DNA from 2 places in the Paenibacillus sp. BR1-192 genome. Region 1 is predicted to be linked to the other one. Evidence: a T-box and tRNA genes for the amino acid it is inferred to sense, from the RefSeq annotation. Region 1 holds a T-box; the other holds one or more tRNA genes.

Evidence for each region. The T-box of region 1 lies ahead of P0X86_RS08195 (valine--tRNA ligase). A T-box ahead of a tRNA ligase gene usually reads a tRNA of that ligase, here a tRNA-Val.
Region 2: it has a tRNA-Val gene. The T-box ahead of P0X86_RS08195 (valine--tRNA ligase) is inferred to sense a tRNA for this amino acid. The anticodon was not compared.

The regions. Positions count from the first base shown of each region.
Region 1 is NZ_CP120718.1:1,913,940-1,930,296, reverse strand. It holds gene murC (UDP-N-acetylmuramate--L-alanine ligase) at 1-195, opposite strand, end outside; gene P0X86_RS08200 (bifunctional folylpolyglutamate synthase/dihydrofolate synthase) at 202-1,605, opposite strand; gene P0X86_RS08195 (valine--tRNA ligase) at 1,614-4,283, opposite strand; T-box leader at 4,395-4,693, opposite strand; gene P0X86_RS08190 (LysM peptidoglycan-binding domain-containing protein) at 4,943-6,298, opposite strand; gene P0X86_RS08185 (RluA family pseudouridine synthase) at 6,463-7,371, opposite strand; gene hemL (glutamate-1-semialdehyde 2,1-aminomutase) at 7,368-8,663, opposite strand; gene hemB (porphobilinogen synthase) at 8,700-9,698, opposite strand; gene cobA (uroporphyrinogen-III C-methyltransferase) at 9,754-11,313, opposite strand; gene hemC (hydroxymethylbilane synthase) at 11,318-12,274, opposite strand; gene P0X86_RS08160 (precorrin-2 dehydrogenase/sirohydrochlorin ferrochelatase family protein) at 12,278-12,934, opposite strand; gene ccsA (cytochrome c biogenesis protein CcsA) at 12,941-13,771, opposite strand; gene hemA (glutamyl-tRNA reductase) at 13,790-15,196, opposite strand; gene speD (adenosylmethionine decarboxylase) at 15,536-15,934, opposite strand; gene P0X86_RS08140 (hypothetical protein) at 16,290-16,357, opposite strand, start outside.
Region 2 is NZ_CP120718.1:2,392,402-2,408,758, forward strand. It holds gene P0X86_RS10475 (Panacea domain-containing protein) at 43-738, shown strand; gene P0X86_RS10480 (hypothetical protein) at 768-1,142, shown strand; gene P0X86_RS10485 (hypothetical protein) at 1,205-1,606, opposite strand; gene P0X86_RS10490 (YhjD family protein) at 1,689-2,096, opposite strand; gene P0X86_RS10495 (hypothetical protein) at 2,864-3,118, shown strand; tRNA gene P0X86_RS10500 (tRNA-Val) at 3,283-3,355, opposite strand; gene P0X86_RS10505 (hypothetical protein) at 3,491-3,754, shown strand; gene P0X86_RS10510 (GNAT family N-acetyltransferase) at 4,109-4,552, shown strand; gene P0X86_RS10515 (DUF3892 domain-containing protein) at 4,649-4,879, opposite strand; gene P0X86_RS10520 (MBL fold metallo-hydrolase) at 4,946-5,683, opposite strand; gene P0X86_RS10525 (copper amine oxidase) at 5,935-6,489, shown strand; gene P0X86_RS10530 (DUF1292 domain-containing protein) at 6,584-6,907, shown strand; gene P0X86_RS10535 (aminotransferase class I/II-fold pyridoxal phosphate-dependent enzyme) at 6,968-8,443, opposite strand; gene P0X86_RS10540 (DUF1054 domain-containing protein) at 8,819-9,442, opposite strand; gene P0X86_RS10545 (hypothetical protein) at 9,710-10,306, shown strand; gene gndA (NADP-dependent phosphogluconate dehydrogenase) at 10,499-11,908, shown strand; gene P0X86_RS10555 (hypothetical protein) at 11,955-12,347, opposite strand; gene P0X86_RS10560 (shikimate kinase) at 12,538-13,056, shown strand; gene P0X86_RS10565 (rhodanese-like domain-containing protein) at 13,193-13,501, opposite strand; gene aroA (3-phosphoshikimate 1-carboxyvinyltransferase) at 13,667-14,959, shown strand; gene P0X86_RS10575 (CoA-binding protein) at 15,012-15,434, shown strand; gene P0X86_RS10580 (glucose PTS transporter subunit IIA) at 15,624-16,357, shown strand, end outside.

The DNA.
Region 1 (16,357 bases):
GTCCGCGCCTTGGACTTGCTCGGCGGTATGTCCAATGTATATTTTGGCGCCCTTGGCCGCCAGCTTTTCTGTCAATTCTTGCGATGCCACGTCAGAACCCGTGACTTTATAACCCATCTCCAGCATTACTCGCGCTATGGCGCTCATCCCGTAGCCGCCAATTCCTATAAAATGAACATGTTCTGATGTATTCAACAGATATCACCAACCTTTTTCAGAATCGGAAAGGCCCAGGAGGTTGGAACGCACGTCGGCAATCAGGTACAACGTGCCCGACACCACCCCAAGATCCTCCGCTTCCGTCCGTGACTTCAACTCTTCAAGTGCGTTTTTCCAATTTGGTTCTATGATGATTTGCAGTGTATGTTTGGCGTATTTCTCCCTTACCTGCTCTACGATGTCACCAAGCGCCTTGGCGTCCAGTTTCTTCCGGAAATCCGGTTCAGTCAGGATAAGCGTATCCACTATTGGCAGTATATGCTGCAAATACGATTCATGATGCTTATTTGCCAGCATTCCCATCATTAAGTTCAGTTTCCGATACTTATAGATCTGCGGCAAGCTTTTGGCCAAGGATTCAGCCCCTTCGGGGTTGTGCGCGCCATCGAGAACAATCCGCGGGGAGGACTGCACTTGCTCCAGTCTTCCCGCCCAGAACGTATCCTTAAACCCGGCACGCAATTCTTCTTCATCCACGATAAAGGCCATGTACTGGCGAAGCACCTCCAGCGTCATCATGGCAACCGCGGCATTGGCGCATTGATGCTCGCCCTGCATCGAAATATCCAAATCCATATCCCGGAACGGTCCCATAAAACGGAAAGTCTGGCTTTCTTCGTTCCCGCGCAGCCGTTCATAAGAGAATTGCTCGTCTACGAGGTACAGACTTGTACGGTTTTTGGCGGCCGTTTCTTTCAGAATTTCGACAGCCTCAGGCTGAGTGACCGTGCTCACCACGGGCACTCCGGGCTTGATGATGCCGGCCTTCTCCATGGCGATCTCCTGAATGGTATCTCCCAGAACGTCGGTATGGTCCATGCCGATGTTCGTGATCACCGAAATGATGGGATGAACGATATTGGTCACGTCAAGACGACCGCCAAGTCCGGTCTCCCATACCACCACGTCCGGATAAGACACCTCGCCGTAATACAGGATCGCAAGAGCCGTGGACACCTCAAACATCGTGGGCGATCCAAGCCCGGAGCCCGCAATTTCGGCAACAAGCGGCTCTAAGCGATTCGCGAGTTCCAGCAGCGTCTCTTCCGGTATGTCTTCGCCGTTATACTGAAACCGATTGGTAAACTTCGTAATATAGGGGGACGTATAGGTGCCTACCGTGAATCCCCCTTGAAGCAGAACCTTTGTTAAAAAAGCGCATGTGGAGCCTTTTCCGTTCGTTCCGGCCACGTGGATAAATTTTAATCGACGCTCCGGATGGCCGAGCAGCTCCATCAATCGCTGAATTCTATCCATGCCAGGGCGGATCCCAAACGGAATCAGCCCATTGATCCAAGCTACCGCTTCCTCATAGGTATGGAACGGAGCTGCCGCTGCAGCTGCCGATTGATCAACCATCGTTCTCACCTTCTGGTCCAGATTCATCTTGCCCATTAGCCTCTCAATTCTTCGATGCGCGCAATCACTTTGCTTCGTTTGTCCGAGTAATCCGCGAGTTTCGCCCGTTCTTCCTCAATCACCTTCTCGGGTGCTTTCGATACGAAACCAGGATTGTTCAGCTTCTTCTCCACACGCTCGACTTCGCTGTTCAAGTGCTGAATTTCCTTCTCCAGACGCGTGATCTCCTGAGCGATATCGATCAGTCCGGCAAGCGGCAGATACATCTCAACACCTGTCACCACGGCGGTCATCGCTTTATCCGGCGCCTCAAGCGCAAGGGAGGACTCATATTCCGACGTGTTGCAGAAGCGGCGAATATAATCGGAATTGCGATCGATAATGCCGGCAATTTGCCCGCTTACCGGTTTCAATTGCAGTTCTACTTTTTTGCTCATCGGCACGTTCACTTCCGCCCTGATGTTACGTACGGCACGGATCACATCCATCAGCAGGTTCATTTCGGTAACGGCTTCCGTATTCTCAAACGCCTCATCATAGGTCGGCCAAGAAGCCAGCATAACGGTCTCGCCTTCATGCGGCAAATGCTGCCAGATCTCTTCGGAGATGAACGGCATGAACGGGTGAATCAAGCGCATCGTGCGGTCCAGCACATAGGCAAGCACCGACTGCGTCTTTTTCTTGGCTGCTTGATCCTCGCCATATAGGGACAGCTTGGCAAATTCGATATACCAGTCACACAGATCATCCCAGATGAAATTGTAGAGCAGTCGACCGGTTTCGCCAAATTCGTAGGCATCAATTAGACGCGTAATGTCGCGGGAAGTTTCGTTCAAACGGTGCAAAATCCACCGGTCCGCTGTTCCCAGCTCTCCGGAAATGTCGATATCCGCCGCCGTGAAGCCCTCCAGGTTCATGAGCGCAAACCGCGACGCATTCCAGATTTTGTTAGCGAAGTTACGCGCTTGCTCCACGCGTTCCCAGCGGAATCGAAGATCCTGACCCGGCGTGCTGCCGGTCGATATCATATAACGCATAGCGTCTGCGCCATACTGTTCAATAACCTCGAGCGGGTCAATGCCGTTGCCCAGCGACTTGGACATCTTGCGGCCTTCGCTATCCCGAACCAGGCCATGGATCAGCGTGTCCTTAAACGGCATTTGCCCTGTAAATTCAAGTCCTTGGAAAATCATCCGCGACACCCAGAACGGGATGATGTCGTAACCCGTTACGAGAACGCTGGTCGGATAATAACGTTTGAAATCCTCGCTGTCCTGGTCCGGCCAGCCCATGGTCGAGAACGGCCAGAGCGCGGAGCTGAACCAGGTATCCAGCACATCCTCGTCCTGTCTCAGATCATCCTTGCCCAGCTTCGCGCGGGCTTCCTCTTCATTCATGGCAACAACCACTTCGCCCGTGGATTCGGAATACCACGCCGGGATCCGGTGACCCCACCACAATTGACGGGAAATGCACCAATCGCGTACATTCTCCATCCAGTGCAGATAGGTTCGCTCGAACCGGTCAGGCACGAAGTTCACGCCCTTGCCGGATTTTTGCGCATCCACGGCTGCTTCCGCAAGCGGCTGCATCTTAACGAACCACTGCGTCGACAGGTAAGGCTCGACCACCGCACCGGATCTTTCGCTATGGCCAACCTGATGGACATGGTCTTCGATGCGAAGCAATACGCCCGATTCCTTCATGTCGCTGACGATCTGCTTGCGGCATTCTGCACGGTCAAGGCCCTGGTATTTGCCGGCAAACTCATTCATCGTTCCGGATTCATCCATTACGGTAATTTGCGGCAGGTCATGTCTCAGCCCCATCTCGAAGTCGTTCGGATCATGCGCCGGCGTAATTTTAACCGCACCGCTGCCGAAGTCCTTCTCCACGTACTCATCCGCAATAACCGGAATCTCGCGGCCCACGATAGGCAGCACCAATGTCTTGCCGATCATGTCTTTATAGCGCTCGTCTTCCGGATGAACGGCGACCGCCGTATCGCCGAGCATGGTCTCCGGACGGGTGGTTGCCACGGTAATGGAGCCGCTGCCGTCCTTCAGCGGATATTGCAGGTGATACAAATGGCCGTTGACCTCTTTGTACTCCACTTCAATATCGGACAAAGCCGTGCGGGCAGCCGGGTCCCAGTTGATGATGCGTTTGCCGCGGTAGATGAGCCCTTTATCGTAAAGCTTGACGAATACTTCCCGTACGGCTTCGGACAATCCCTCGTCGAGCGTGAAACGTTCTCTGGAGTAATCGAGGGACAGGCCGATCTTGGACCATTGATCACGGATGGTGTTTGCGTACAGGTCCTTCCATTCCCACACCTTCTCCAGGAATTTCTCGCGTCCCAGATCGTAACGGGTAACGCCTTCTTCGCGAAGCTTCTGCTCTACCTTGGTTTGCGTGGCGATGCCAGCATGGTCGGAACCGGGGAGCCACAGCGCATCGTAGCCCTGCATCCGCTTCACGCGAATCAGGATGTCCTGCAGGGTAAAGTCAAGCGCATGGCCGATATGGAGCATGCCCGTAACGTTAGGAGGAGGAATAACAATCGTGTAAGGCTCCGCGTCCGGTCGCTTGCCGGCTTCAAAAAAGCCGCCTTCCTTCCAGTACGGATACCATTTTTGTTCGGCTGCCTTCGGATCATACGTCGTCGGCATTTCTAACTGGGATTGGTTTTGTTTTTGATCCATATTTTCGTACCTCCGATACTGTTAATCAGTTTTGCCAACCCGAAACGTTTTAGCCTCCGGGCGTGTTCGTGGATATCATAGTTGGCGTGAAACAAAAAAAGCCCTTCGTCCTCAAAGGACGAAAGACTGTTCTCTCGCGGTACCACCTTTGTTTCGTGCTTACATGGTCCATCCACCGTTGTCCTCCCACGAAGAACATGAAAGGCTTTCGGTCAAGCACGACACTTTACGCAGATAACGGCTGCGGCCGGCGAACTCTAACCAGGGTAGCAATCGATCCTACTCTATCTCAAGTCCGCAACTCCGGGGCGACTTCGGCAAGCTGGTTCCTGCGGAATCTCACAGCGCTTGGTAGCAATTCCGCTCTCTGAAGGCCATACCTTCCTACTCTTCCCGTTCAACGTTGTTCTAGCTTTTGGAATACCTGTACATATACTATTCAAATATAACGTGGTTGTTCCATATAGTCAATATTTCGAGTGTTTCCGAACGATTTAGACATCATACCTGCCGATTCAAATAAATCCTTGTTCGCTGCAACATACTATCCAAGCTCGCTCTGCTTCCTCTCCTCCAAACCGGTTCCCCGCAGCACAAAAAAGCAGGCCAAGGCTGCCTGCCTCGGCCTGCTTCATTCTAGCCCCATGACGACTTCCCGATTACTGGGGAATATACAATACCTGGCCTTCTTCCACATTCTGCTCGGACATGCGGTTATACAACAACAGCTCTCGCGGCGTCAGCTGATAGCGCTCGGCAATGACGTCGAGAGTCTCCTCACGCTGAACAATGCACATCCGAACCTTGCGGAACGGCGTTTCCTCGCGGCGGTTGCCCAAGAACAGACTCTTCCATTCCACGTCCTCGGCCGAAACGGAATCCACGGATTCTTCAATGGCCTCTTCCTCGTCTCGAGCAGCTTGATCCTGGTCCTGAACCGTTCTGCTCGATTGAAGCAATGAGGAGAAGCCTACGCCCGAAGCGGTGTTGGCGGTGCTGTTCTTCGCGTTGAAGGCAACCTTTAGCTCCGGTTTGGACGGAGCCTCTTCGGCTTGAACGGAAACCTCCTCCTCTATCTCCTCCAAGGGCTCGGCTTCCTCGGCAAAAACAGGCTGGGCTTCCTCCGTTTCCGGGGAATCCAATACCGGCAGGGCTTGAGCCTCTTCGCCTTTGCGCTCCGTAACGCCCGGGAAATCGGCTGCGGGTTCTTCCTGCTGCGGCTCCGGCTGGGCCGCAGCCCGTTCGAACTGCCATACATTCGGAGTCGACGGCTCAGCTGACTGAGATTCCGTCTCATTATGTAAGGCGTTTTCGACCGTATCCTGGGCTTCAGGCGTACTGGAGATGCTTACCGTTCGGTCCGAGTCCTGCGTATCCTGAATTTGGTTCTCGTATTCCGCCCAAGATGCCAGATACTGCTGCGTGCGCGCATCCGCCTCGAACTCTTGGACTCTGGGCTGAGCCTCGCTGAAATAAGAAGGTGAAGGCGTATTCGCGTCAGCGTTGGCTCCGACGCCTTGATACGGCTCATACGGATTGGCTGCGAACTGCTGCTGCTGCTCTCCACCTGCATACATATCATTCGCTTCAGGAGCATGTACCACTGTGAATTCCTCATTGGTCCATACTTGGTCACGAGCTCCCGGAGCCGCCGCCTGGATTCCTTTGAGCGATAAAACCCCCGTTATGTTCAAGCTGCGCTTGGATAACAGATCCACGTCAAAATTCTCGATCTCGACCGCGATGTCATCCAATGACGATACCCGGTTCAGCGGGACCGTGATCTCGACCGGAATCCAATGTTCGAGCGGCTCCGTCTCTCCTGCTTCGGTATCCCCTTTATACAGGCCTGCTAGAAGCAGATGGCCCCGAAGCGTGGCCTGGTCCTGCTGGCTGATCACCTGAATGTGCGGGATCAACTCCGCCTCTTCCAATTCTTCGATTCCCGGCAAATCTTCCGTCAAATTAATACGCTCGTAAATATCGAACCGCAATCCGTAGGACTGGTCAAACACGGGAATGTCCTCCTTTTTGGCATATACTATCCGTGATCTGTCATCACGGCATGAGCCTAAGTTTTGCCACTCAATTTATCTATATGCCGAAAACAGGAGAGCATGACTTTTTTGCGAATTGCGCATGGAAAGTTACCAGGCGTTCAGGGCCGCTGCAGCATCCCCTATCGGTTCGCTCCCTCTATGATTCGTTCTCGTAACTCCATCATATCCTGAGGCCACGGTGCCGGCACGTCAATGCTCTCGCCCGTAAATGGATGATGGAACAACAGGCGTTCGCCATGCAGCGCTTGGCGCGCAAACGTCCCGGGTCCCCCGTACAAAACATCCCCCAGAAGCGGATGTCCCATATGGCTTAGATGGACCCGGATCTGATGCGTACGGCCGGTTTCAAGGCGAATGTGCAGCAGACTGGCTTTCGGATACGCTTCGGCTGAGAGAATATGCGTGATCGCGGCCTGCCCCGTTAATGAAACCCTCCGGCGGCTTGCGTGATAGCGGTCCTTGCCGATCGGCAGATCGATTCGCTTCAGCTCCTGCGATACCCTCCCTTGAACGATAGCCGCATACATTCGAACGATCTTCTTCTCGCGCATGGCCTCGTCAAGCTTCAGCTGCGCATATTCGTTCTTGGCATACAGCACGGGCCCCGTCGTATCTTTATCCAGCCGATGGATGTGACGGACTGCCGCGTGAATCCCCTCTGCTTCGTAATAGGCGGCCACGACATGATTCAGCGTTGTCTCCCGGCTTTCGTTGTCGGGATGGACCGCCAAACCGGCCGGTTTGTTCACGACCAGGCAGAAATCGTCCTCGTACAACACCTGAAGCTCCTGCCACCTCGGTTCGATGCCGTATTCCCGATAAGGAAAAAGGACCAGCCGAAGCCGGTCCCCTCTCCATTGTATCCCCTGCTCATGATGAAGCTTGCGATACAGCTTCTCGGGCATACCGACCGTTTCCAGAAGCCACTTGGCGGCGGCCTCGTCCCGATCCGGCTGGCCCAACAGCACTTTGCCGGGCGTCATCTCGAGCCATTCGCCGCGTTTACTCCAGCTGCCCCCGTAGCTCATAGGCTTTTGAAGGCGTTGTAATTGGCTTCGATGGTAGCATCGATATCTTCCACCGTATGGGCCGCCGAGATGAACATACCCTCGAATTGGGAAGGAGGCACGCTGACTCCCTCTTGCACCATCGCCGCAAAATAGCGGCGGAAACGGTCCAGGTCACTCGTCTTGGCCGTATCGAAATTCACGACCGGCGAATTCGTGAAGAATGGGCATACCATGGAGCCGATCCGGTTGATCGTAAGCGGGATGCCGAATTCCTTGGCGTTGCGCTCGAATCCTGCCTGAAGGCGGGCCCCCCGTTCCTCCAGCTGCTCATAAACGGCAGGCGTCAACAGCTTCAGGGTGGTGTATCCGGCTGCCATGGCCAGCGGATTTCCGCTTAACGTTCCCGCCTGGTAGATCGGTCCTGCCGGAGCGATCTGATCCATCAGCTCACGCTTGCCTCCATATGCGCCGACCGGCAATCCGCCGCCGATCACCTTGCCCAGGCATGTCAAGTCAGGCGTAACGCCGTAACGTCCCTGAGCGCAGTTGAGGTCCACACGGAATCCGGTCATCACCTCGTCGAAAATAAGGATGCTGCCATAATCGGAAGTGACCTTGCGAAGGCCTTCCAGGAATCCTGGTTGCGGCGGAACCACGCCCATATTCCCTGCCACCGGCTCAACGATGACGGCCGCGATCTCTTCGCCGAAACGCTCGAAGGCAAGCTGTACCGATTCCAGGTCGTTATAAGGAACCGCAATGGTGTTGGACGCCACGCTTTCAGGCACGCCCGGGCTGTCAGGCAGGCCTAGTGTCGCTATGCCGGATCCCGCCTTGATCAGAAGGCTGTCCGCGTGTCCGTGGTAGGAGCCCTCGAATTTGATGATTTTGCTGCGTCCGGTATAACCGCGCGCCAGACGGATGGCACTCATGGTGGCTTCCGTGCCGGAATTCACCATTCGCACCACCTCGATCGACGGCACGCGCTCGCACACGAGCTTCGCCATCTTCGTTTCGAGCAGGGTTGGTGCGCCGAAGCTGGTCCCTTTGGCAGCAGTCTCCTGAAGCGCTTCAACGACTTCAGGGTGTGCGTGGCCCATAATCAGCGGTCCCCAGGAACCTACATAATCGATAAAGCTGTTGCCGTCGATGTCGTATACCCGGCTGCCTTCTCCGCGATCGATATAAATCGGCGTGAGTCCTACAGATTTAAATGCACGTACCGGACTGTTGACGCCGCCCGGGATATATAACTTCGCTTCTTCGAAAGCAGAACGCGACAACTCTTCTTTTCGCAAATCTTGGCTCATTCTATGCACTCCTAACTCTTTAGTCGTTAATCGTTGCTAGCCGCGCATCCAGCGTGCCGCATCCTTCGAGAAATACGTAATGATAATGTCCGCACCGGCACGCTTCATTCCCGTCAGCAGCTCCATCACGATCGCCTGCTCGCTGATCCATCCCTGCTGAGCCGCCGCCTTGATCATGGAATACTCGCCGCTCACGTTGTAAGCGACGATCGGCAGATCAAACTGGTCTCTGAGCAATCGGACAACGTCGAGGTAAGCCATCGCCGGCTTCACCATCAGCATATCCGCGCCTTCCAGCACGTCCGTCTCCGCCTCGCGGAGCGCTTCCCTTACGTTAGCCGGATCCATTTGATAGGTTTTGCGGTCGCCGAACTGCGGAGCGGAGTCTGCGGCTTCGCGGAATGGACCGTAAAAAGCCGAAGCATACTTAACCGAATACGACATGATCGGCACATTATAAAATCCGGCTTCATCGAGTCCGGTACGAATGGCTTGGACAAAGCCGTCCATCATATTGGAAGGTGCGATGATATCCGCTCCCGCTTTCGCCTGGGAGACCGCCGTGCGAACGAGCAGCTCCAGCGACTCGTCGTTTAATACGTCGCCGCAGGTGTGACCGTCACGCTCGAAGGAATGGACCATGCCGCAGTGGCCGTGGTCGGTGAATTCGCACAGGCACGTGTCCGCAATGACCAGAAGATCGGGATGCCACGACTTAATGAGGCGGGTGGCCTCTTGGACGATTCCGTCATCCGCGAAACCGGACGTGCCTACACTGTCTTTTGTCTCAGGAATCCCGAACAGGAGCACGGCAGGAATCCCTAGATTTACGATTTCGTCCACTTCTTCCTTCAGGGTATCCAGCGAAAAATGATATACGCCCGGCATCGAGGAAATTTCGGATTTCACACCGCTGCCATAGGTCACGAAGATCGGCTGGACCAGATCCTCCGTATGAAGCACGGTCTCCCGGACCATGCTGCGAATGCCGGCATTTTGACGCAACCGGCGATGGCGTACGATTGGAAAACTCATGACGTTGTACCTCCATAAGATGTAATTTAAATCATGTATTTAAAAGATAAGGATATTATGGCGTCGTTATACGGCGTGGATCGCTCTCGTTCCAAACACACAAGGCCTTGACCAGACTGTCGACCGTAGCTTCCTCGGCGAGGAGCGATACGTGCAGTCCGGCTTCCTCCGCGGTTTGCGCGGTCAGCGGTCCGATGCAAGCAATCGTCGATTCCTTCAGCAAATCGGCAGGCTCTGCCACGCCCATCCCCTTCAGCACTTTCAGCAGATTGGTAACCGTAGAAGAACTGGTGAACGTGACCGCATGAATGCCGCCGTCTTGAAGCAGCTTCAGCAGCTCATCATCGTCCTCGCCGCACAGCATGTTCTCGTATATCACGGCTTCCGTCACATGCAGTCCCATTTCCATAAGCTTCTCCGGCAGCCATCGGCGCGCGAGATCCCCGCGAGGCAGCAGCACGCGCTGGCCCGGCTGAAGCTCCGGACCGTAAGCATCGATAAGGCCCTCCGCCTGGTAACGCTCCTTGATCACTTCGGCGGTTATACCGAAATTCCCAAGAGCATCGGCTGTTGCGGGACCTACCGCAACGATGCGCGCCGAGGCCAAGGAGCGAATATCGCGTCCATGCTCCTTCAGGTGGCGGAAGAAAAACTCGACGCCGTTTACGCTGGTGAAGAACACCCAATCATACGTACCCAGCTTGTCCAGCGCTTCTTGAATCCCGGCAAGCACCTCGCCCTTCGAGGGCATCACCGTTTCAATGACGGGAAACTCATAAGGCTCCCCGCCAAGCTCCTCGATTTGGGATACCAATGAACTGGCTTGGCTCCTTGCCCTCGTGACCAGAATCCTTTTGCCGAACAGGGGCAGCCGTTCCGCCCACTTCAAGTGCTCCCGCTGAAGCACCACCTCGCCAACGACGATGACGGCAGGCGGCTGAAAATCCGCTGCCTTGACCTTGTCCTCGATGTCTGCCAGCGTTCCCGTCAGCGTATCCTGCTCCGCCCGGGTTCCCCATCTTATTAGAGCCACCGGCGTTTCCGGAGGCCTTCCATGCTTCATCAGCTGACGGCTGATATAACCGATCTTCGCCACGCCCATCATAAAAATCAAAGTCCCCGTCGCATGGGTCACCTTATCCCATTGAATCATGCGGTCCAGCTTCTCGGGGCTTTCATGTCCTGTAATGATGGATAAGGATGAGGCATGATCGCGATGCGTCACCGGAATTCCTGCATAAGCCGGCACGCTGATCGCCGAGGTGATCCCCGGGACGATCTCGTACATGATGCCATGACGATATAACAGCTCCGCTTCTTCGCCGACTCTTCCGAAGATCGTGGGATCGCCGCCCTTTAAACGGACCACCGTCTTGCCTTCCAAAGCATAATCCACCAGCAGTTGATTGATCTGTTCCTGTTTCATCGTATGCCGATCCGGAAGCTTGCCCACGTAGACCTTCTCTGCTCCGGGTTTCATCCAGCGCAGCAGCCGAGGACTGGCTAATCGGTCATACACCACGACATCCGCTTTTTCAATGCATTCTTTGCCTTTGATCGTAATCAGGCGCGCATCGCCCGGACCTGCTCCCACGAGATAAACCTTGCCTGCCATCCCCTCAACCCCTAACTTGTGCCAGTATCTTCTCCGCTCCTTTAGCTTTCAGCTTTGCAGCCACTTCCACTCCGAGCGCTTCAGGGTCGGTTCCTTCGGCGCTTTCCTTCAAGACGATTTCGCCGTCAGGAGAACCTACCATTCCTGTTAATTGTATAACGTTTTGTTCGCCGCGGGAATCTCCTGCCTCCACATTCTTCATGACGGCGTAAGCCCCGATCGGGACCTGGCATCCGCCGTTCAGTTCGCTTAGAAACTTGCGTTCCGCGGCGACGGTCCGCGCGGTTACTTCATCGTTATAAAGAGAGAGCAGATGCAGCAGCTCTTCATCGTTTTCACGGCACTCAATGCCGAGAGCGCCTTGGCCTACGGCAGGCAGACTGACTTCAACCGGCAGGTACGACGTGATCCGATCCTCCCAGCCCATGCGCTGCAGGCCCGCAGTTGCCAGAATGATGGCCTGAAACTCGCCTTCCTCCATTTTGCGAATCCGGGAATCGATGTTTCCCCTGATCCAATCGATCTGCAGATCAGGCCGATAGGCCTTGAGCTGGCTGGACCGGCGCAGACTGCTTGTCCCTACCTTGGCACCTTGAGGAAGGTCATCCAGCGTTGTCCCTTCTTTGGAGATCAGGCAGTCGCGAGGATCTTTTCTTGCGGGCACCGCCCCGGAAACCAGTCCTTCAGGCAGAACGGAAGGCATGTCCTTCATGCTGTGAACCGCCATGTCAATTTCGCCGTCCAACATGGCCTGCTCGATTTCTTTGACAAACAATCCTTTGCCGCCTACTTTGGAAAGGGTAACATCCAGTATGCGGTCGCCCTTGGTGACGATTTTCTTGACCGCGAAGTCGTATTCCAATCCGTGCTCCTTGGCCAAACGCTTCAAATCATCGATAACCTGTCCTGTCTGTGTCAGTGCCAGAGCACTTTGTCTACTGCCAACTACGATTGTGCGCATCCTTCATTCCTCCTGATTCTTCTCAATCCACTGCTTGATTTCGTCCGGACTCCACGGCACATAACCTCCGCGGCGAATCTCCCCGAGCATGTCCATGCGGTATGCCTTTTGCAACAGCCGCCTGCGCGCGTCGGCGGACTTCACCTCATCCTTGATCATCGAACGCATGCTATATAAAAAATCCAGATAATCCTCATACTCCGGTCCGAACCGTTCTTCGAGCTCATCGCGTATATCGCGTGCGGCCATCGGCCCTGCTCCCGACGTGGACACGGCCAGCATAAGCCTTCCCCGCCGCAGCACCGTCGGATTGATAAACGTACCGGCATCGCCATCGCTGGCTACGTTAACCAGCACGCCAAGGCGATCGGCGTCCTCGGCAATCTTCAGGTTCAGCTTGGCGTCATCCGTTGCCGCATGGACCATAAACGCGCCTGCCGGATCGTCTGGCCGGTACTTCCGTTCCGTCCATTGAAGGGCCTTCTCTCCCGCCAAATGCCGGAGCGTCTCGCTTCTTAGTACAGGACTTACAATATGTACGCTTGCCCCGGCATTCAGCAGGGTGAGCGCTTTGCGTTCCGCCACCTTGCCTCCGCCGACGATCAAGCATAAACGTCCCCTGCAATTCAGCAGGACGGGCACATAATGGTCATGCGTCATCAGCCGTCACACTCCTGACCAACTGTGGAAAGCGGACCACGTATTCAGAAAAAAATTCAATATAATGAATCCATACCCGATTAAAGCCCATATGGCGGCTTCCCTGCCGGACCTTCTCCACAGTCGGCGTTTGATGAAATACACCATATACATCGCAAGCGCCGTCAGCGTAGACAATACTTTGATATCCAAAAACAGGGTCCACCGCCCGGCCATGGCCACCGACATTACGGCCAAGACAAGCGACATGACCAGAATAATCGTACCGGCCATCAGCGCTTTATAAGAATACACATCCAGCTTCTCCAGACTCGGCAGCCTGCGGACCGTATCATTCCACTGCTTGTGCTTCAGCTTCCGATGGAGAAACATGTAGATCGCCGCAAACACGGCCCCGACGGTCAAAGCGGCGAAGCTGATGCTCGCCAGGGCAATATGAATCAGCAAGAGACGGTGTTCCGTCTCCCAGCTGTACAAAGCATTATCTCCTGCCGTGAACCATAAACGATTGACCAGCATCACGCAAAAACCGACGAGGTTGATGAGCAGGACGGCAAATTCCGAGCGTTTCATATACGCCAGGGCAATCGAAGTGATCGAAATGCAGAAGGCCAGCAGGTACAAGAAATCAAACAGCGTAAATACCGGGAAGTGGAAATGTCCGCCCTCCATGGCCCTGATGCCGATGCCCGCGAATTGCAGCAGCGCGGTAATGACAAGAAGCCCTGTGCCTATCCGCTTCGCCACCGAATTGCGTGAAATGCAATCCGAGATATAAAACAGAAGGCTCAGGGCATAGATACAAATGCCGGTGATATAAATTATGTTTAACAGCATGGGTTATACTCACCCTCCTCAAAGGGTGGCTGGGGCCAGAGACACCTTGAGCGGCTTCTCTTCTGCCTGCTGATCTACAGCATTCTTCGTCCGTTCAGCTTTAACGGGTGCAGTTGCTTTCTTGTTGCGGCCGCGGGCTTCCTGCTCATTCTCATGGATCAAGCTTTCCAGCGCAAAGATTTGTGAAAAATAATCCAATGCCTCGCCGCCCTGCTTGCCGCCCGTCATCTCCTTGATCCGGTTGATCGGATCGTGCATCATCTGGTTGACGATGCTTTTGGTCAAACGACGGATGACTTTCCGTTGGCGTTCGTCCAGCTCCGGCAGCTTGTTGAACAAGCTTTCCATCGTTTCTTCATGAATGGCGTTCGATTTCTCCTGCAAAGCCCGAATCGCCGGTCTGACACCGAGCGTCTTCAGCCATGTGTGGAATGCATCCATCTCCTCTTGAATCATCACTTCAATCTTGGCTGCTTCCACCCGGCGCATTTCCAGATTGGTTTCCACAATGCCTTCCAGATCATCGATATCGTACAGGAATACGTTGGAGAGCTCCCCGACTGCCGGATCGATGTCCCGCGGAACCGCGATATCAATCATGAACAACGGGCGGGACTGGCGTTTCTTCATGCTCTCTTTAACCCGCTCCGCATTCAGAACATATTCATTCGAGCCTGTGGAGCTAATCACAATGTCGACTTCATTCAACAAATTCTTAGCTTCGGCGATGGTGCACGGCGTTCCTTTGAACTTGCGAGCCAGTTCCTCGGCACGGCCAAGCGTGCGGTTGGCCACGATCACTTCGGCCGCGCCGTTGGCATAAAGATGCTTCACGGTAAGCTCGCTCATCTTGCCTGCACCGAGTATCATCACTTTTTTATCGTTAAATGCGCCAAAAATCCGTTTACCCAGTTCCACCGCAGCATAGCTGACCGAAACCGCGCTCTCTCCGATCGAAGTTTCCGAATGCGCCCGCTTGCCGAGCGTAACGGCCTGCTTGAATAACATGTTGAACCAAGTTCCGGTGGCATCATGCTTCTGCGACGTCAAAAAAGCATTGCGCACCTGTCCCAGGATCTGCGTCTCTCCAATGACCATGGAATCCAAACCGCAGGTAACCTTAAACAGATGGGAAATGGCTTGTTCGTCTTCATATATATAGAGGTGCTGCGTAAATTCTTCACGATTAATGCCGAACCACTGTTCCATAAAACTGCGGATAAAGTAGCCGCACATATGAAGGCGGTCTACCACAACATAAATCTCAGTACGGTTGCAGGTAGCGACAATGACGCCCTCCAATACGCTCTTGGTCGAATTAAGCTGCTCTAACGCCTTAGGCATGTCTTCTTCCGAGAATGTAAAGCGTTCTCTGACTTCCACGGGCGCCGTGCGATAGTTCAACCCAACAACGACGATGTGCATTGCATGTTCACCTGCCTATTTCTCCGAGTAGTTTTGCCGTTCACAACGGACTGCCTTGACCCTGTTCATTATATCACAGTATGCTGGGCAGCCTTGTCTATTTTATGAAATGTTTATGAAATCCCCATACTTCTTCATGCCATTCTTGAACATTCTTCCTCTAGATCGCACCTTACTATTGTGGATATAGAACACCCTAGATATACGTATTATTTTCTACGAAATCTCATTTCAGAGAACGACGGCATGGAATCTTCATGAAACTTTCCCGTCTTCACAAAATAAATAACCATGGAAATATCCATGGTTATCAGAATACGCGTTTTTTTAAGGGCTGGATTAAACGAGCTCAGCCTGTTTCATCTCAGGCGTTTCCACGGTCATTTCGCCGAGTCCGCGCACGAGTTTCTTAGCATAGCATTTTTCAGGTTTCAAAGCGGATACCAGATAGTCAATAGCCAACTGCGGATCTACTGTCTCCCCGCAGGTATAACAGTCAATCGCAGCAAAACCTCTCTCAGGGTATGTGTGAATCGAGAGATGGCTTTCCGACAGCAACACCAGCACAGTCGCACCTTGTGGTTCAAACTGCTTGGATTGGACGGACAATACCGTTGCTCCACATGCTTCAGCGGCTTCCACCATCTGAGCTTGTAAAAATTCTGCACTGTTCAGTAGTTCAAAATCGACTCCCCAAGTATCAACAGCAACGTGTCTTCCGAAAGTTGAGTATTCCATCTTCCGGTTTCCCCCTTCCTAGGAATAAAATGTTTGAAAATTTCATCCGCTAGGACCTACGTCATTCACTTCCCGAGGGAATAATCTCTCGCAACATTACATGTCCTGAGTGAATCCTGGTTCCTATTTTCTTTTCAACGAGATTAAAAATAACATCTATGACGCTTAAATGCAACACCTTTTTCGAAAATAACCCATAAATATTTTACAGCTCAATATATGTGCATTTGAACCACATGGTGTCTCCGGCCCACGAAATAAATATCACCCGCTCTATGTTACATAAACATGCATGAAACCGAATTTTTAACGATAAATACACATAAAAAAAGCGCCCCTTGCGGGGCAGCCCTCCCTAAGCTTCAAGCACGAACAGGCGCTGATTAAACCGTCGCAGCCTTTCGTCTATCGTCTTCGTAATCA
Region 2 (16,357 bases), 480 kb from region 1:
ATTAAGTTATGTCATAATGTAAGGGACGGGAGATAAGCGAACATGTGTTCCAAAAAAGAATCATTATTTGAGAATGGAGGTGTATTTAAATTGAGTTCTGTAGATGTCGCTAAATGGTTCATCTTCAACAACGATGATTTCACGTATGAATCATGGGACAGCAAAATTAAACTCCAAAAGCTACTCTTCTATTCTCAAGCAATGCATTTGGCTGTAACTGAAGAACCATTATTCACGGAAAAATTCGAAGCTTGGAAGTTTGGTCCTGTTGAGCGCGAAGTGTATATAAAAACACAGCACGAAGGTCTCATGCATGCTGTTCGTGTTAGAGGGATAGATGTTTCGGATAAAATGGAACGTGAGCAGCTGCTAATTCTTAAAACGATTAATTTCATTTACGGGCAAAAAACAAGCCATGAATTAGTTGACTTAACTCATGCAGAAGAACCATGGAAGTCGCTTGAGGACCGAGCAATGAACATGGAAAATCCGATAATAACTCTTGACTCAATAGCTAGGTACTACAAGCCCTTAAAGGAAGTTTTTGAGGCGCATAGAGATTTTGACTTCGATGCGCATGTAGTAGAGCGAATTAATGGAAATAGATTTATATACAACATTAAAGAAACAAACCTTACCGATAAAGACATGGGGGAACTTTGGGAGTTCGCTCTTGAAGAGTCAGGCGGGACATTTCATGTCTATAAGGATGAAGAGGGAGAATTGGTGGTATATTAATTATGAATTATTGCTGTGGATCAATATTCATGAGAAAAGGCATTGTATTTAAAGACGGGGGCTATGATACAAGGAAATTCGGCCACCCAACTGTCACGACATTCGATTTGGGGTTCGATGATGATCATGCTTACTTCTTGACAACCTCAAGCCAAATTGAAATTTATCCTTCGAAAGAGGATGAATATTATATGGCAAGTCCTACAAGGGAAGGGTTAAAGAAACCATCCCTAATTAATCTGAAATTCATCTATAAAGTACCACACGGATTTCAGCGGGAAACAGGTTGTTTGCCACCTCGTCAGTTTTATGAAATGATCAAAAAATTTGTGGAGTATCAATCAAGGGTCCCCGATGAGTATTTTAGAGAAATTTACCCAAAGGTTTCCGGCTATCTTAGATAATCATAAATCGGTAAATCGTATCAAAGCAGAACCCCACGAGGCATAAGCCAGTGGGGTTCTTTTTATTTGGAAATTTTCATTTTTAGGGCTTTAAATAAGACATCAATCAGTTCGTTGCGCCCAACTTTGAAAAACTGATCTTCATATACAACGAGCCATCCGCTTCCCCAACTGCGAACCTCAATGTTCGTTTCGAATGAAAGAAGGTCCAGTAGCTGCCCTACATCAAGCAATGGGAAGCATGTATCCCAATCATCTGTTTTTCCGCCCTCGTACACAAGGAAAAAGCTATTGCCCTCTGATCTGACCTCAGTAATTGTATGGACTTCATCAGTCGAAAAGTCGTAAAAGCTTTCTCCTGGTTCCGGATCTCCCCATAGTATGGATTCATGGAAATTCTCTAATTCCTTTTCCGTGAGTGTTTTGATATCCTCAACTGTTAACTGGTGTTTAATGAAATTCAAATAAGTAGCCCCCTCAAAAAAAGCTGGATTTCCATACTTCTTCTACAAAGGATCGGAGTATCCTGTTGATCACTCCGTAAATTTAATATCCCATTGTGATTCCATCTCCTAATTCCTTCTCATAACTGCTTATATCTAATCCAAGATACTTACGCATATAGATTGTCGCCTCGGCTGCTATGAACTCCCAGAGCAGTTCCATCTCCGATTGATATCCACGACATTTAAACTTAGCCAATATCCCGTATTTAGTGTTGTGCTGCTCATATACTTTGAGCCCCTTCAACCAGAAGTATTTCTTAATATCCCGGAATTCAGCTTGGGCATTATTAATTGCAAGCTTGATCGTATCGACATACGGTTCAGGTGACTTGAGGTTCTGTTCAATATATCGGCAGTCTCGCTCAAATGCTGCAATGATCAAGGGTAATAGTATGTATCGCTTTACATAAAGACGGTCGTCATCTGAAATAGCTTCCAAGTAGCTCATGCGTAGTCACCCCTAATTAAAAGGAACATATGTTCTATAATACTCGTGCGCAGTTGTGAATACAAGCCTTGATAAGAACTTATGTTCGTAGTAATATAATTCCAATACTACTGCAGAGGTGGAACACGATGGAAACTTACTCATTCATATTCGAAGTAGTTGCGAATACTATTGAAGTTAAGAAGATAATTTCCAGACACGAGACTAAAATGAAGTCTCCTTGTTATGTCCATTTGATAACGGATGCTGGGGAAAGAAAATATTATGCGGAGAAAAGCAATTTGGCTTTAAGAGATGCAGGGTGGATTGTCATAGAAAAAACGAGTTAAGAGAGGTTCAACAGTAATATTTTACCAATTGAGTAATAGAGGAAATAGAGGTACAATTTACCTAAGTTCCGAACAATTTGTTCGGAAGCATCCGGGGAGGGGCGGAAAATCATTCCGCTTCTTGCTCGACAAATTCGTATATATCCGTAATTTCGCAATTGAAAATTAACATAGCTACATATATATCTTCTGGCAGCATTGTTCTTTCATTTGCGCAAAAATAGGAAATCATACGAGAAGATCGGCCAGATATATTAGCATAGTGCTCATGAGTCCAGCCTCGATCATGTATCAAATTGCCGAGCAAGCACCTCCCGCGGGAGATGTTTTTCAACCTACATACTTACTCCTTTCCCAGGGACGGTGATTCAAAGGTAAATTATAACACGGCGAAACACAGGTGCAAACTAGATATACAGTTGAGGGGGTTGTCAATCAATGTTGGAGGAATGGCTGTCAATTGCTGAAGAGAGAAAATTAAATGAAGCAGTGGAATCGTGTGAGAGTCATACGGATGATTTATATCGAGAATTAGTTGAACATTTAGAGGAAATTAAAGAGAAGAAGCCTGAATTATCAGAGGTGGCTAATAGTATAGAAAACTTATTCATTATAAAAACCCGTAGAGACGTTAACTACATTTTTCCGGCAGCTATTCAGGTTGGGATCCAAATCGGCAAACGCATAAAGTAAGAAAAACAGCCCAGTAATTAATATCTGGGCTGTTTTTTTGTGAGAAGACAAATGGAATTAATTAAATCGACTGGACCCCAATGGGACCCCAATTACTTAAAAAACTCCTTGTGTAGACAAAAGAGAAAACCCCTGACGCCAATGGCATCAAGGGTTTTCGGTTATGATCTGTAGTGGGCTCGAACCACTGACCCCTACCCTGTCAAGATAGTGCTCTCCCAGCTGAGCTAACAGATCATGAAATATTTAAAAAGGTAATTCATATATTACCAGCAGACAAGGCGGCTGTCAATGGTTTTCTCGTTATAAAATACCACGTTCCGGTTCAGACTAAATACAGCGTGATTTTGCCAATGAAGGAGCGTGAATGGCATGACAGGTGGGAAATCCCATCGTATCAAGCGAGCAGGACTGGTGTTCTCGTTATTGGCGGTATCTATTGCGGGCGGCGGCTGCAGTGTCCCGGAAAGAACATCGGTGCAATTGGAGCCGCTGCATGCCCCTGCAGCGCCCGTGATGCTGGATGTGTACGGGCGCTCTGTTGATCAGGACGTATATTCCAAGCAGGGAAGCGGGGCGCTGGAGCCGGTATCCCCGATGGATGCGGCGGACACGTTAAGGGATCTCCATCCATAAAGAGCTCCAGGAACGACATTATGCTTAACGCGGGCCAACCATCATGATGATCTCTGATCGAACCGTGAGCAGAACAAACCGCCGGCTGGCAGGCTGGCGGCTTGTTGTAAGACGGCCGATGCTATTCCTCATCCCATTTGCGGGAATAACCTTTTTTGATCGTCCAGAAGGTGGGATAGATGATCAGGGCAGCAATGACCACAGCCCAAAATATCGTGGCTCCCATGCTCATAAAGGCAATGCTCCTTTCGTGAAGACCTTAGCTTCTACTACTATACAGGAAAACGAATATTTTGTATAATATCTCGACCTGCGATATCACGAGGAAATGATTCTACATAAAGAGGTGTTGAAATGGCAGCAGAAATCATCAATGTATCAACGGAAGAGCAGTTGCAGCAGGCGCTGGATATCCGAAAGGATGTGTTTGTCCTAGAACAGAAGGTGCCGATCGATTTGGAGATCGATGATTACGACCGCCTGGAATCGGATGCACACCATGTCTTGATCAAGTCGGAGGGGCAGTACGCCGCAACCGGGCGTATTACCTATTACAATAAGGATTCCGCCAAAATGCAGCGGATCGCGGTGCGGAAGCCGTTCCGTTCCAAAGGGATTGGCCGTGTGCTGATGATGGCGCTGGAAGCGCAGGCTCGCGAACTAAAGCTGCAATATTCCGTGCTCGATGCACAGGTGCAGGCAGAGGCTTTTTACCGCAAGCTCGGGTATGAGACGATTTCGGACGAGCCGTTTGATGATGCAGGCATTCCCCATGTTCGCATGAAAAAGGAATTGTAGGCCTCTAACCAAACCAAATAAGATGCCGGTCATTCCGCATCGTTCCCAAAAAAAGAAAAGACCTCGAGCATCGCCTCGAGGTCTTTTGCGCATGAATTAGAACGTCGGCAAATTGTCCAGGTTGTTGCTTGGATCGCCATCCGCATTGGAACGAAGATGTTCGTCTCCATCACGTCCACGGAATACGTTCAGGTTCTTGATTTCCTTATTCTTGGCCATCTGTTGGGCCGTTTTGTAGTCCACGACGCTGCCGTTATCCAGCTTTAGTTCGATGATGTCGCCATCACCATTTTTACGTACGCCTACTACTTCTTGTTGTTGATCCATATGAATCGCCTCCCGGCCTTATCATTCCCGGGAACCCTCGCAAACTATGCATTGACGCATATTGAACTACAATTCGTATACCCGCTGCTGCTCCACGAATTCCATGTTTCCGGTCTTGCCGATGAAAGCTTCGACCTCATCGCTGTAATGCATCAGATAGGTGCGCTCCTGAATTTCTTGAGGCAGGCTGAGCAGTTCATCGAGTGTCGTGTGCACCTCGCCCGGGCCCTGCAGCTGGCATTCATGCAGAATCACTTCGCAATCCCGTTCATTTACCAATTGCTTCAGCAGGATGGGGTCGAATACCATGTCCGCGCTGTAAAAAATCCGATCGTTCAAATAAAGCGAATAGCTGTCTTTGCCCGGAATATGCTGCGTATGAATCAGCTCCACCGAGATTCCGGATGAAATAGCGGCCTTCAAGCCCGGTTTCAAAGGATGCACGTCAAATACATCCTGTAGGGAAGAGATATGTCCCTGCTGGTATAAGCCGCCCTTGAGTGTATGTTCCCATATCGGTTCCACCAGCGCTTCAGCAATATAGAGCGGGAGTTTGCGATTGTATTTCATCTTCATAATAAACGCAAGCTCCTCCAAACCGCCAACATGGTCGGCATGAATATGCGTGATGAGCACGGCGTCCACATCGTTAAACGTCTTGTTCATCTGATGCAGCGCCAAAGGTGCGGTGATTCCGCAGTCGATGAGCAGCGTGAAATTTCCGTCATGTATCAGTGCGTTATTGTTATAGTAGTTCTTGGCAAACGCACTGCCGGTGCCAAGCATTTGCAATGTCAGTGTCAATGGATGAAACCTCCTGATGAAATGATGTATAGTCCAAGTATGCTTATGTGTATTTTAACGAATTTCTAATGTGTTTACACGGAGTATATGCTCGAAACGGAGCCGTAATGCTGCAAAAATCGTGATAAGATCAAGCCTTGAACCACGAGAAAAAAATTTTACCACAAAGTGCAAAATTGTCCGCAACTTGTTTTTTGACATGTAGTATACACATATAACAACAAGAAGAGCCAATGGAGGGAACGTATGAAATGAAGTGGAAAAAAGTGATGGCATGTATGCTAGTGCTCTCTTTAATGGGTGGCAGCACCCTTTTGTTTGCGGATTCCGTCAATGAGCGTGTTCGGGTTTGGCTGAACGGGCGCGAATTGAAGGATGGCGGATATTTGATTGATGGCAAAACCTATGTGCCGGTCCGAGAATTTGACGGGGCTGTGGACTGGAATTCGGCGAATGGACAAGTCCAGGTCGTCAAGCCGAATGTGCATATTTTTCTCTTTAAAGGAGATACTGTATTCGGCAACGTAAACAAAGGCAAGCTGAAATTCAATGTATTTAGCCAGGTAGACAGCTTAAACAACAATATTCATGCCGTGAAAGTAGCGATTGAGGATCCTTCGGGCAATATCAAGGACATCCAGTCCCAGGAAGTGAAGGACCGCAAGGATAACTTCTGGTTCCGAACCTATGATTTCACATACGATTTCAAAACGGCCGGAAAATACTCGGTAGGCTTTTATGTAAAAGTCAAATCGGATGACGGGTTTGTGAAAGTTGCGGAGAAAGTGATTACCGCCCTAAATTGATGGGTCCATCGCCGCTTGGCAAAAATTGACCTGAAGAAGCTATCCGTGATACGATACGAAAGTATGATAATTTAACCGAAGTGAGGTTTTTTCAATGAGCGAACACAAACATGAACACGGAGATGCTTGCGGCTGCGGTCACGATCATGACCACGACCACGAGCATGAAGAGTTTGTGCTGACATTGACGGATGAAGAAGGAAAAGAAGTAGAGATGGTTCTCGTGGAGACATTTGATGTCGGCGAGAAGCTTTACGCGCTTTTGCTTGAACGCGAGAATCCGGAAGCGGACGGCGTCATTCTACGTATGGAAGAAGAGAACGAGGAAATGGTTCTTTACAATATTGAGGACGAAGACGAATGGAATGAAGTAGAGGCGGTTTACAACGAACTGGTCGCTGCTGCAAACCAGGAGTAACACTCCCTAACGAAAAACCCGATGCGAACCACTCGCACCGGGTTTTTTGTATTTGCTGCCTTAGAATATAGGATCCGTTTCCACGATGACTTTCACGTTCTGAATGCTGCGGTCCTCAGGACCTTTGACAGGCAGGCCGACCTCGACATGATCGGTAATGTAATCGATGTTTTCCTGGGAAATCACTTCGCCCGGAAGCAAAATCGGAATTCCCGGCGGGTAGACATAGATGAATTCGGCAATAATGCGTCCGGCCGATTCCTTGAACGGCACGACCTCCGTATCCCCATAAAACGCATCGCGGGGAATGAGCGACAGCTGCGGAATTTCCGGCGTTTTCACGACCAGCTCATTAATTTCGTTCACGTGCATGTACTGGTCCGAAAGCTCTCGGAGCGCCGTCAGCAGAATATCGATCGTCTCCCGGTTGTCCCCCGGTGTAATGAGGCACAAAATGTTGTACATATCGCTGAGCTCCACTTCAATATTGTAGTGGTCCCGCAGCCAGTTCTCGGTTTCATATCCCGTAATGCCAAGATGGCGTACATGAACGGTCAACTTGGTCGGATCATAGGAGTATGTTGCTTCTCCGCCCAGTATTTCCTTCCCGAAGCAGTACAGGCCTTCGATTTTGTTGACTTCGTTTCGTGCATATTGCGCCAATTCAATCGTCCTTGCAGCCATTTCCCGTCCATGCAGCGCCAGGCTCCGGCGAGAAGTATCCAGCGATGCCAGCAGGATGTAGGAGGTCGACGTTGTGGTCAGCATACTGATGATGGTCTGCACGCGGTAAGGATTGATGTATCCGTTCTTGGTGTTCACGTTCAGCACGGAGCTTTGGGTCATCGATCCGCCGAGTTTATGAACGCTGGTCGCAGCCATATCGGCACCGGCTTCCATTGCCGACATCGGAAGTTCTTCATGAAAATGGATCAGAACCCCGTGCGCTTCGTCCACAAGCACGGGAACATTGTAACTGTGGGCCAAATCGACGATTTCCTTCAGGTTAGCGCTCACCCCGAAGTACGTCGGATTGATGACCAGTACGGCTTTGACGTCAGGGTGACGCTTTAGCGCTTTCCGTACGGAGCTGATCGTGATCCCGTGATCGATCCCCACATTGGAATCCTGGGCAGGCGATACGAACACAGGCTTGGCACCGGTAAAGATGATGGCGGAAAGCACGGATTTATGAACGTTGCGCGGTACGATGATTTTATCGCCGGGGGAGCATACCGACATGATCATGGTCATGATCGCTCCGCTTGTCCCTTGGACACTGAAGTAAGTGTGGTCGGCACCGAATGCGTCGGCGGCCAGCTTCTGGGCTTCTTCAATGACGCCTGTAGGCTGATGCAAATCATCCAGCGGCGCAATATTGATCAAATCTATAGAAAAGGCGTTATCCCCTATAAATTCCCTGAATTCGGCATCGGTGCCGAGGCCCTTCTTATGTCCCGGAATGTGAAATTGCACGGGGTTTTTGGCCGCGTGTTCTTTAAGCGCGGTGAAGAGCGGTGTACGACTGTGGTCCATGGACGTTGTCACAACCTTTCCTTATGTTTATTTTCTTATGATTTGTCGATTTCTGTTTTTATATAAACAAAATTGAGTATAGCAAAATAGGGGGGAATGCAAGAAGAATGACCGGCTTTTTTTGCACGGACCGGCAGCGCTTCATACTTTGGACATATTAAGGGGGAGGGATGCGTTCTTCATCGTTCCTTCATTAAAATATCATCCATAAGATAAACGTCAATCGACGTACTTTCTCAGAAGACAGACCGCTGGTTAAAGAAAGTTTTTCTTGCGATTATAGAATTGTTCAGCTTCGCTGAAAATTTATAAATTCTATAATCTAAAAAAAAGAGCTGCATCCGCAGCCCATTTTCGTAAATATCTCACGCCAGTTTAAAACGCCATTTTATAAAGCGGCAGCAGCGTCTCAAACGTCTCCTGCACTTTTTGCACCAGCTCGTCCCCTTCAAGCTTGACGGCTTCCTCGCGCGGAATGCGCAGTCCGCACATGACCTCGGCTTTTTTCACCTGTTTCAGCTTCTCAATGAGGCGAACGAAATCCTCCTCGCTCATATCCTGGTGAGGGGTGCCTGCCGGATTCATATGATCCATGGACCAATAGAAATGTTTAGGCAGCGCCTTCGCTGTTTTCTTGAGCTTGGCTTCCAGGTTGCCGGCAAACACGGTTTTGTTGGGGCTTTCGTAAATAATCGCGAAGATAACAAACAGATGGGTTCCGAACATGCCCACCTCAAAATGAGGCAGCGCTTTGTAGCCCCGTTTGCTGGCCGCCCATGCGACCCAGGTGTCAATCGGGGGATTAACGGTTCGTCTTGCATGCTTGGCCACATGCACAAACATCTCTTCCCCGGCCAGCGCGGACACATAGGGGGCAAGCTCGGCCCCCAGCGTCTCAAGCTTGGGTCTTACCCGTTCAATGAGAACCTCCATACGGGCTTCGAGCCCTGGAACGGAGAATACGTCGAAATCCTGATCTTTAAATCCGGTAACCGTCATGAATGTGATGGCCTCCCTGTTGTTTATGATGAACACTTACTAAACTCCGCTTTTGGATAACCCATTATACCATAAGCCGAGTGGACGTCAGGCATGGCCCAGGAAAGTTTCACCGTATTTTCATGCGGGTTAAAAATAGTCAATAAACCAAGTTACCGTTACATAAGATGGAGTATAAGATATAGATAAGACAACATCAAAAGCAGCCATGGGGGAAATCTTCACCGTCGTTTTTCAGATCGGTAGTAAACCGGAGGAGGGAGTGCCGTGAATAAGAGCGAGGAAGTGGAGTATTGCAACCTGGAGCTCCGGTTTGATCGCCGGCATATCCAGGACCTAATCAAGGAATTGATCCAGGAAGGATATTCGCTTTACTGGAGCGAGAATGAAACGCAGTTTGTCATTTCGATCCGAACCGGACGCAAGCTGGTAAAGCTGCGGTTTCAACGGACAGGAAGCGGTTTTAAGCTGGTAGGCGATTATATGATCCGCGATCCCAAGCTTGCGGAATGGATGGAGAAATTGATCGAGAATACCCGTGGCCACGCTGTCGTCAAACGTTTCAAGGACCGGCAGATATTGATCGAGAATATTCTGTTTGGCGAGGTTATAAGGCTGGTGGAAATATCCGGTTACCGGCAGCGTGTGCTGTTTCAGAAGGGGACGCCGATGACGGAGCAGGAAATGGTGCGGTTGTTCGAATCGGATGAGGGGGAACAGCGGCTCCTTCTGTCCAGGCTGGAAACCGATGATGAGCTTGAGAAGCTCCATGCCGCCCTTCAAGAGGGGAATCAGGACAAAATCGCGGCCTGCAAGCAAAGACTCCGCGAGCTTTCCTTAGAGCTGATGAGGCTGGAGTGGTAATTCACTTCATCGAACGATGCAAGAGTAAAGCACGAACAACACTCCGAAACCGAAGGGGTGTTTTCGCGCGTGTTCTCATTTTGTGACAGGGGTTCACTTGTCAAATGAAAAACGTTAATATAAGATTATTGCAAATCATCTCGTAGGGATGGGTTGTTTAAAAATATATTGGAGCAAAGGATGGAGAACCAGATGTCAAAACAACAAATCGGTGTGATTGGCCTTGCTGTAATGGGAAAAAACCTGGCCCTGAACATCGAAAGCAAAGGCTTCACCGTTTCCGTATATAACCGCTCTCCGCAAAAAACGGAAGATATGCTGAAGGAAACCGAAGGCAAGCAAGTGAAGGGAACGTTCTCGATCGAAGAATTCGTGGATTCCCTTGAAACTCCTCGCAAAATCCTGATCATGGTACAGGCAGGACAAGCTACGGACGCTACGATTGAACAGCTGATTCCTCATTTGGACCAAGGCGATATCATCATCGACGGCGGTAACGCTTATTTCCCTGATACGCAGCGCCGCAGCAAAGAGTTGGCTGAAAAAGGCTTTAACTTTATCGGTGCAGGTGTTTCCGGCGGCGAAGAAGGCGCATTGAAAGGCCCATCGATCATGCCAGGCGGACAGGAAAGTGCCTATAAGCTGGTTGAGCCTATTCTGACAGCCATTTCCGCGAAGGTTAACGAAGAGCCTTGCTGTACATATATCGGACCGGACGGTGCCGGCCATTATGTAAAAATGGTTCACAACGGTATCGAATATGGCGATATGCAGCTCATTTGCGAAGCGTATCAATTGCTGAAAGACGTACTCGGCCTCGATGCGAAGGATCTTCACGGAATCTTCACGGAGTGGAACCAAGGCGAACTCGACAGCTACCTGATCGAGATCACGGCTGACATTTTCTCCAAATACGACGAAGAAACCGGCAAGCCGATGGTTGACGTCATCCTGGATACGGCGGGTCAAAAAGGAACGGGCAAATGGACAAGCCAAAGCTCCCTGGATCTGGGCGTGCCGCTTTCCATGATCACCGAATCCGTATTCTCCCGTTTCCTCTCCGCGATGAAAGAAGAGCGCGTTGCGGCAAGCAAAATCCTGAATGGTCCAAAAACGCCTGCATTTGACGGCGACAAAGCCGAGTTCATCGAAAATGTGCGCAAAGCGCTGTTTGCGAGCAAGATCGTATCCTACGCTCAAGGCTTCGCACAGCTTCGCGTAGCGTCCGATGAATACGGCTGGAACCTGCAATACGGCAATCTCGCTAAAATCTGGCGCGGCGGCTGCATTATCCGTTCCCGCTTCCTGCAGAACATCACCGATGCGTATGAGAACAATCCGGAGCTTAAGAACCTGCTGCTGGATCCGTTCTTTACCGATATAATCGAATCCTATCAAGATGCATGGCGTAAAGTTGTAGCTTCCGCGGTTTCCTTGGGCATTCCGGTGCCTGGATTCTCCAGCGCGCTTGCATACTACGACAGCTACCGTACGGCGAACCTGCCAGCGAACCTGCTGCAGGCTCAGCGCGACTACTTCGGAGCGCACACCTTTAAACGCGTTGACAAAGAAGGAACCTTCCACTACAACTGGATGGAGTAATCCTGCTCTTTTATCGGCAGCGTGAATTCGACTCTTCCCGGATGGACTAATTCTGCTCTCTTGCAGCAGTATGGATATCGTCCTCAGGGATCGAGGGCATCGATTCAAACGTGCGGGCTTTAGTAGGGGAGATAGCCTCCGCCAGCTCGGGAAGCCCGTGCATGGCTTCTAAGAGACAGGTGCGGATGTCGCCGTTCTTTGTGTGAAAGTGGTTTCCGCTTCCGAGCAAGAGCAGCGCGGCTTCGCAATAACTGTTGAAATTTTGCAGCAACCGTGGCTTTGAAAGATCTTGCAGCGCAGGATCCTTCAGAGCCACTTTTTTTTGGACAAAATGAAGCACCCACATCACGTCCTCGCGGCACAGCGGGTAGGATGGATCGAGCATCCGGCGGATCCGCTTGGCCGAGGAAGAGAGTCCGGTTGGATGAAATGGCACCATGGGTTCATTCCTTTCTTCTAATCTTGCATTCTTGTAACAGTGTATGATGCTTGGGAACAAGATAGACTCCATAAATAGGGGCTTGGCTTGAGGCAATTGGATTACAATTTAGAGAGTCGGGTCCATTGTCGAAAGATTTGGGGCTGTGGTATGATATGAACAACCTTTACAGTGAAGCAGCGAATGGGGTGTGAAATTGGATAAGCTGGGTAGAAACATCATTCTGATCGGGATGATGGGTACGGGCAAGTCAACCGTGGGGCGCCTCGTGGCAGACTCGCTCGGCTACAACTTGATAGATCTGGATGCGGAAATTGAGAGAATGGAAGGCAGAACGATTTCCGAGATGTTTGAAACGGAGGGAGAGCCGTATTTCCGCGAGGCTGAATCCGCTGCATTGCGCAGCGTTTTGCTCCGGGATGGAATCGTCCTGGCATCCGGCGGCGGAGCCGTCCTTCGTTCCGACAATTGCGACGTAATGAAACGCGGGGGCTGGGTCGTTGCCCTCACAGCGGATGCCGCCAGCATCGTGGAACGCGTACGGGGCGATGCCAACCGGCCGCTGCTTGCGGGCGATGTGGAAGAGAGGGTTCGGCGCATCCTCGATGAGCGAAAGGACAAATACCGGTTTGCGGACGTGATGGTGGATACGGTTGGCCGATCCGCGGATGAAGTGGCGGCTGACATTTTAACGCATTACCGCGGCTAAGATGATAAGCGGACCCGGCTTGGCATGGAGATGGATAAGACCTGAGGGTTTAAACAAGGGAGCTTGCGAGCAGGATTCAAGCACAAGCAAAAAAAGGCGGGGATCATGTTCATCCCGCACCTTCTTTACGGCTTGCCTATACTTCATCGTCATGCCACTGCAGCATGCCGCCCTTCATGTTGATCACGTTGTTCAAGCCCTGGTGATTGAGAAATTCGCATACGTGTTGACTGCGTCCGCCGCTCCGGCAGATAAAGACAACCTCTTGGTCGCGCGGAATTTCGTCCAGGCGGTTCGGAATCTCGCCCATCGGGATATGCTTGGCACCGCTGATCATCCCGGCGGCAACCTCTTCATCCTCGCGGACATCAATCATGTACACCTGTTCGCCGTTTTGAAGCCGGCTTCTAAGCTCCGAAGTTTCCATTTGAGGGATCGGTTTCATCATATAGACCTCTTTTCTTAGCATAAATGAGTAAGATCGCAAACGATCTGATTTTCCAGTTCACATGAACTATGATAACCAAGCGGTTCTTTCCCTGTCAATTTATCCTAGGGAGATTGTAATGCTGGTAATCGCAACACTATATACAAGGGAGAGATACATACGATGGATGTTATCGTCAGGCCTACGCCTATATTAAAAGGGGAGATCGGAGCGCTGTCCTCCAAAAACTATACCACCCGTTACCTGCTTGTGGCTGCCCTAGCGGAAGGAACGAGCACGATTTATTATCCTGCCCACAGCGAGGATAGCGACGCGATGAGACGCTGTATCCGGGATCTCGGAGCCGTGATCGAGGAGGACGAGGAAAAAGCCGTGATTACGGGCTTTGGCAAATCGCCGCGGGATGTGAAGGAGCTGAACGTTGGCAACGCCGGTGCCGTCCTGCGCTTCTTGATGGGCGTAACGGCATTGTCTAAAGAGGTTACCTTCGTCAATGCGTACCCGGAATCACTGGGCAAGCGTCCTCATGACGATCTCATTGAGACCCTTGGCCAATTGGGCGTGGAAGTGGAGCATAACGATGGCAGGCTGCCCATCACCATTCGCGGCGGCCAACCGAAGGGCGGCAAACTCACCGTTTCAGGCGAAGTAAGCTCGCAGTATTTAAGCGCCCTGTTGTTCTTGACTCCATTGCTTGCCGAAGACAGCGAGATCACCGTTACCGGAGATCTGAAATCCAAGGTCGTGATCGGTCAGACCCTGGAAGTGCTGGAGCAGGCCGGCATTACGATTCACGCAGCGGACGACTATACGTTCTTCCGGGTTCCCGGAGGGCAATCCTACGAAGCCAAGACCTATACGGTTCAAGGCGATTATCCGGGGTCTGCTGCCGTGCTGGCGGCTGCCGCGGTTACGCAGTCCGATGTAACGATCCGCAATCTGTCGGAGGACAGCAAGCAGGGCGAGCGCGCCATTATCGACGTTCTTCGAATGATGGAGGTTCCGCTCACGCATGAGAACGGAAATGTCCATGTGCAGGGCAACCGCACCCTGAAGGCGCTCCAATTCGACGGAGACGCGGCGACGGACGCGGTGCTCGCGATGGTGGCGGCAGCCGTGTTTGCCGAAGGAACCTCCCGGTTCTACAACGTGGAGAATCTCCGTTACAAGGAATGCGACCGGATTACGGATTATTTGACCGAACTGCGTAAAGCAGGAGCCAACGTGGAGGAGCGCCAGGCCGAGATTATCGTTCATGGCCGTCCGGACGGCGTCGAAGGCGGGGTTGAGATCAATGCCCATTACGATCACCGGGTGATCATGGCCCTCACGGTGGTCGGGCTGCGCGCAGGACAGCCGATCCGGATCAAGGACGCCCACCATGTAGCCAAGTCGTACCCGCAATATTTTGATCACATGAAGGCGCTTGGCGCCGATGTAGAATGGGTAAAATAGAGGAATAGGACAAGATTCTCATCGATAAGGAACGGAAAGGTGGTCATGAACCATGGCATTTGAAAATCCTACGCGCGAAGAAATCGCGGATATTTTACGAAATGCGGGCAATATCGCTGTCGTTGGCCTGTCCGATCGGCCGGACCGCACATCCCATATGGTTTCTGCCGCGATGCAGCAACGCGGATACCGGATCATCCCGGTAAACCCTGGTGCAACCGAAATCCTCGGCGAGAAAAGTTATCCTTCCCTGAAGGACATTCCCGAGCCGATCCATATCGTCAATGTGTTCCGGCGCAGCGAATACTGCGCCGATGTAGCACGGGAAGCCGCCGAGATCGGTGCGAAGGTGCTCTGGCTGCAGCAGGGAATCATCAGTGAGGAGGCGGCGGCCATCGCCGAAAGCAGCGGCATGATCGCGATTATGGACCGCTGCATCAAGGTCGAGGATTCCATCGCATTGGGCGGCCGTTAAACTTCAAAGCGCATTTCGGAAGAATAGGCAAGTCTTGCGTAGAAAACAGCCGGTGGCAGACTGGACATGGTCCGGTTCTGTCGCCGTTCTGTTTGCAGGGCTTGCTTTTGCTGTGGGCATTTGCCCTTAATTCTTTTTGACAAAAACAGGCGCAGCGCTTACCATCAAGGATAGAAAGGAGGGCTCGCCTTGAATTGGTTGGGATCGTTGCAACAGCTGGGCAGAGCAGTCATGCTCCCTACAATGGCGCTTCCGGCGGCAGCTCTCCTGCTTAGCGTGGGGAGTTTGCCATGGTCGGCGTGGGGCTTCGGAACCTTGGGCGAAATCGCTCAGGCAGCGGGGCACGGGGTGTTTTATTACATGCCGTATTTATTTGCCATTGGCGTCGCATGGGGACTCTCGAATCAGGGAGGTCCCGCCGGACTCGCCGCCCTTGCCGGCATGTTCATCTATGATCAGGTCATATCCCGTCTGGGAGACGGGAGCGTACAGCCCTCGACCTTGATCGGCATTATATTTGGGGTAATGTCCGGTTACGTGTATAACCGGTTCAAACATATTAAGCTTCCCGAAGCCATACAGTTTTTTGGAGGCTCCAGATTTGTACTGCTGTTCATGGGATTGTTCTCAACGATATTCGCTTGGATCATGCTGGGGACAGCACCCCTTGTGCAGCGCGGGTTAGATGCTTTTTATGATCTGACCGTACATATGGGAGCTTTCGGTTTGTTTCTATACGGAATTTTGTACCGCGTACTCACGGCCTTCGGTCTGCATCATTTGTTAAACAATGTGTATTGGTTTCAGTTGGGCTCCTACGAGACGGAGGATGGTACCGTCGTGCAGGGGGATCTGCCCCGGTTCTTCGCGGGGGATCCCACGGCCGGCGACTTCATGGCCGGTTTGTTCCCGATCATGATGTT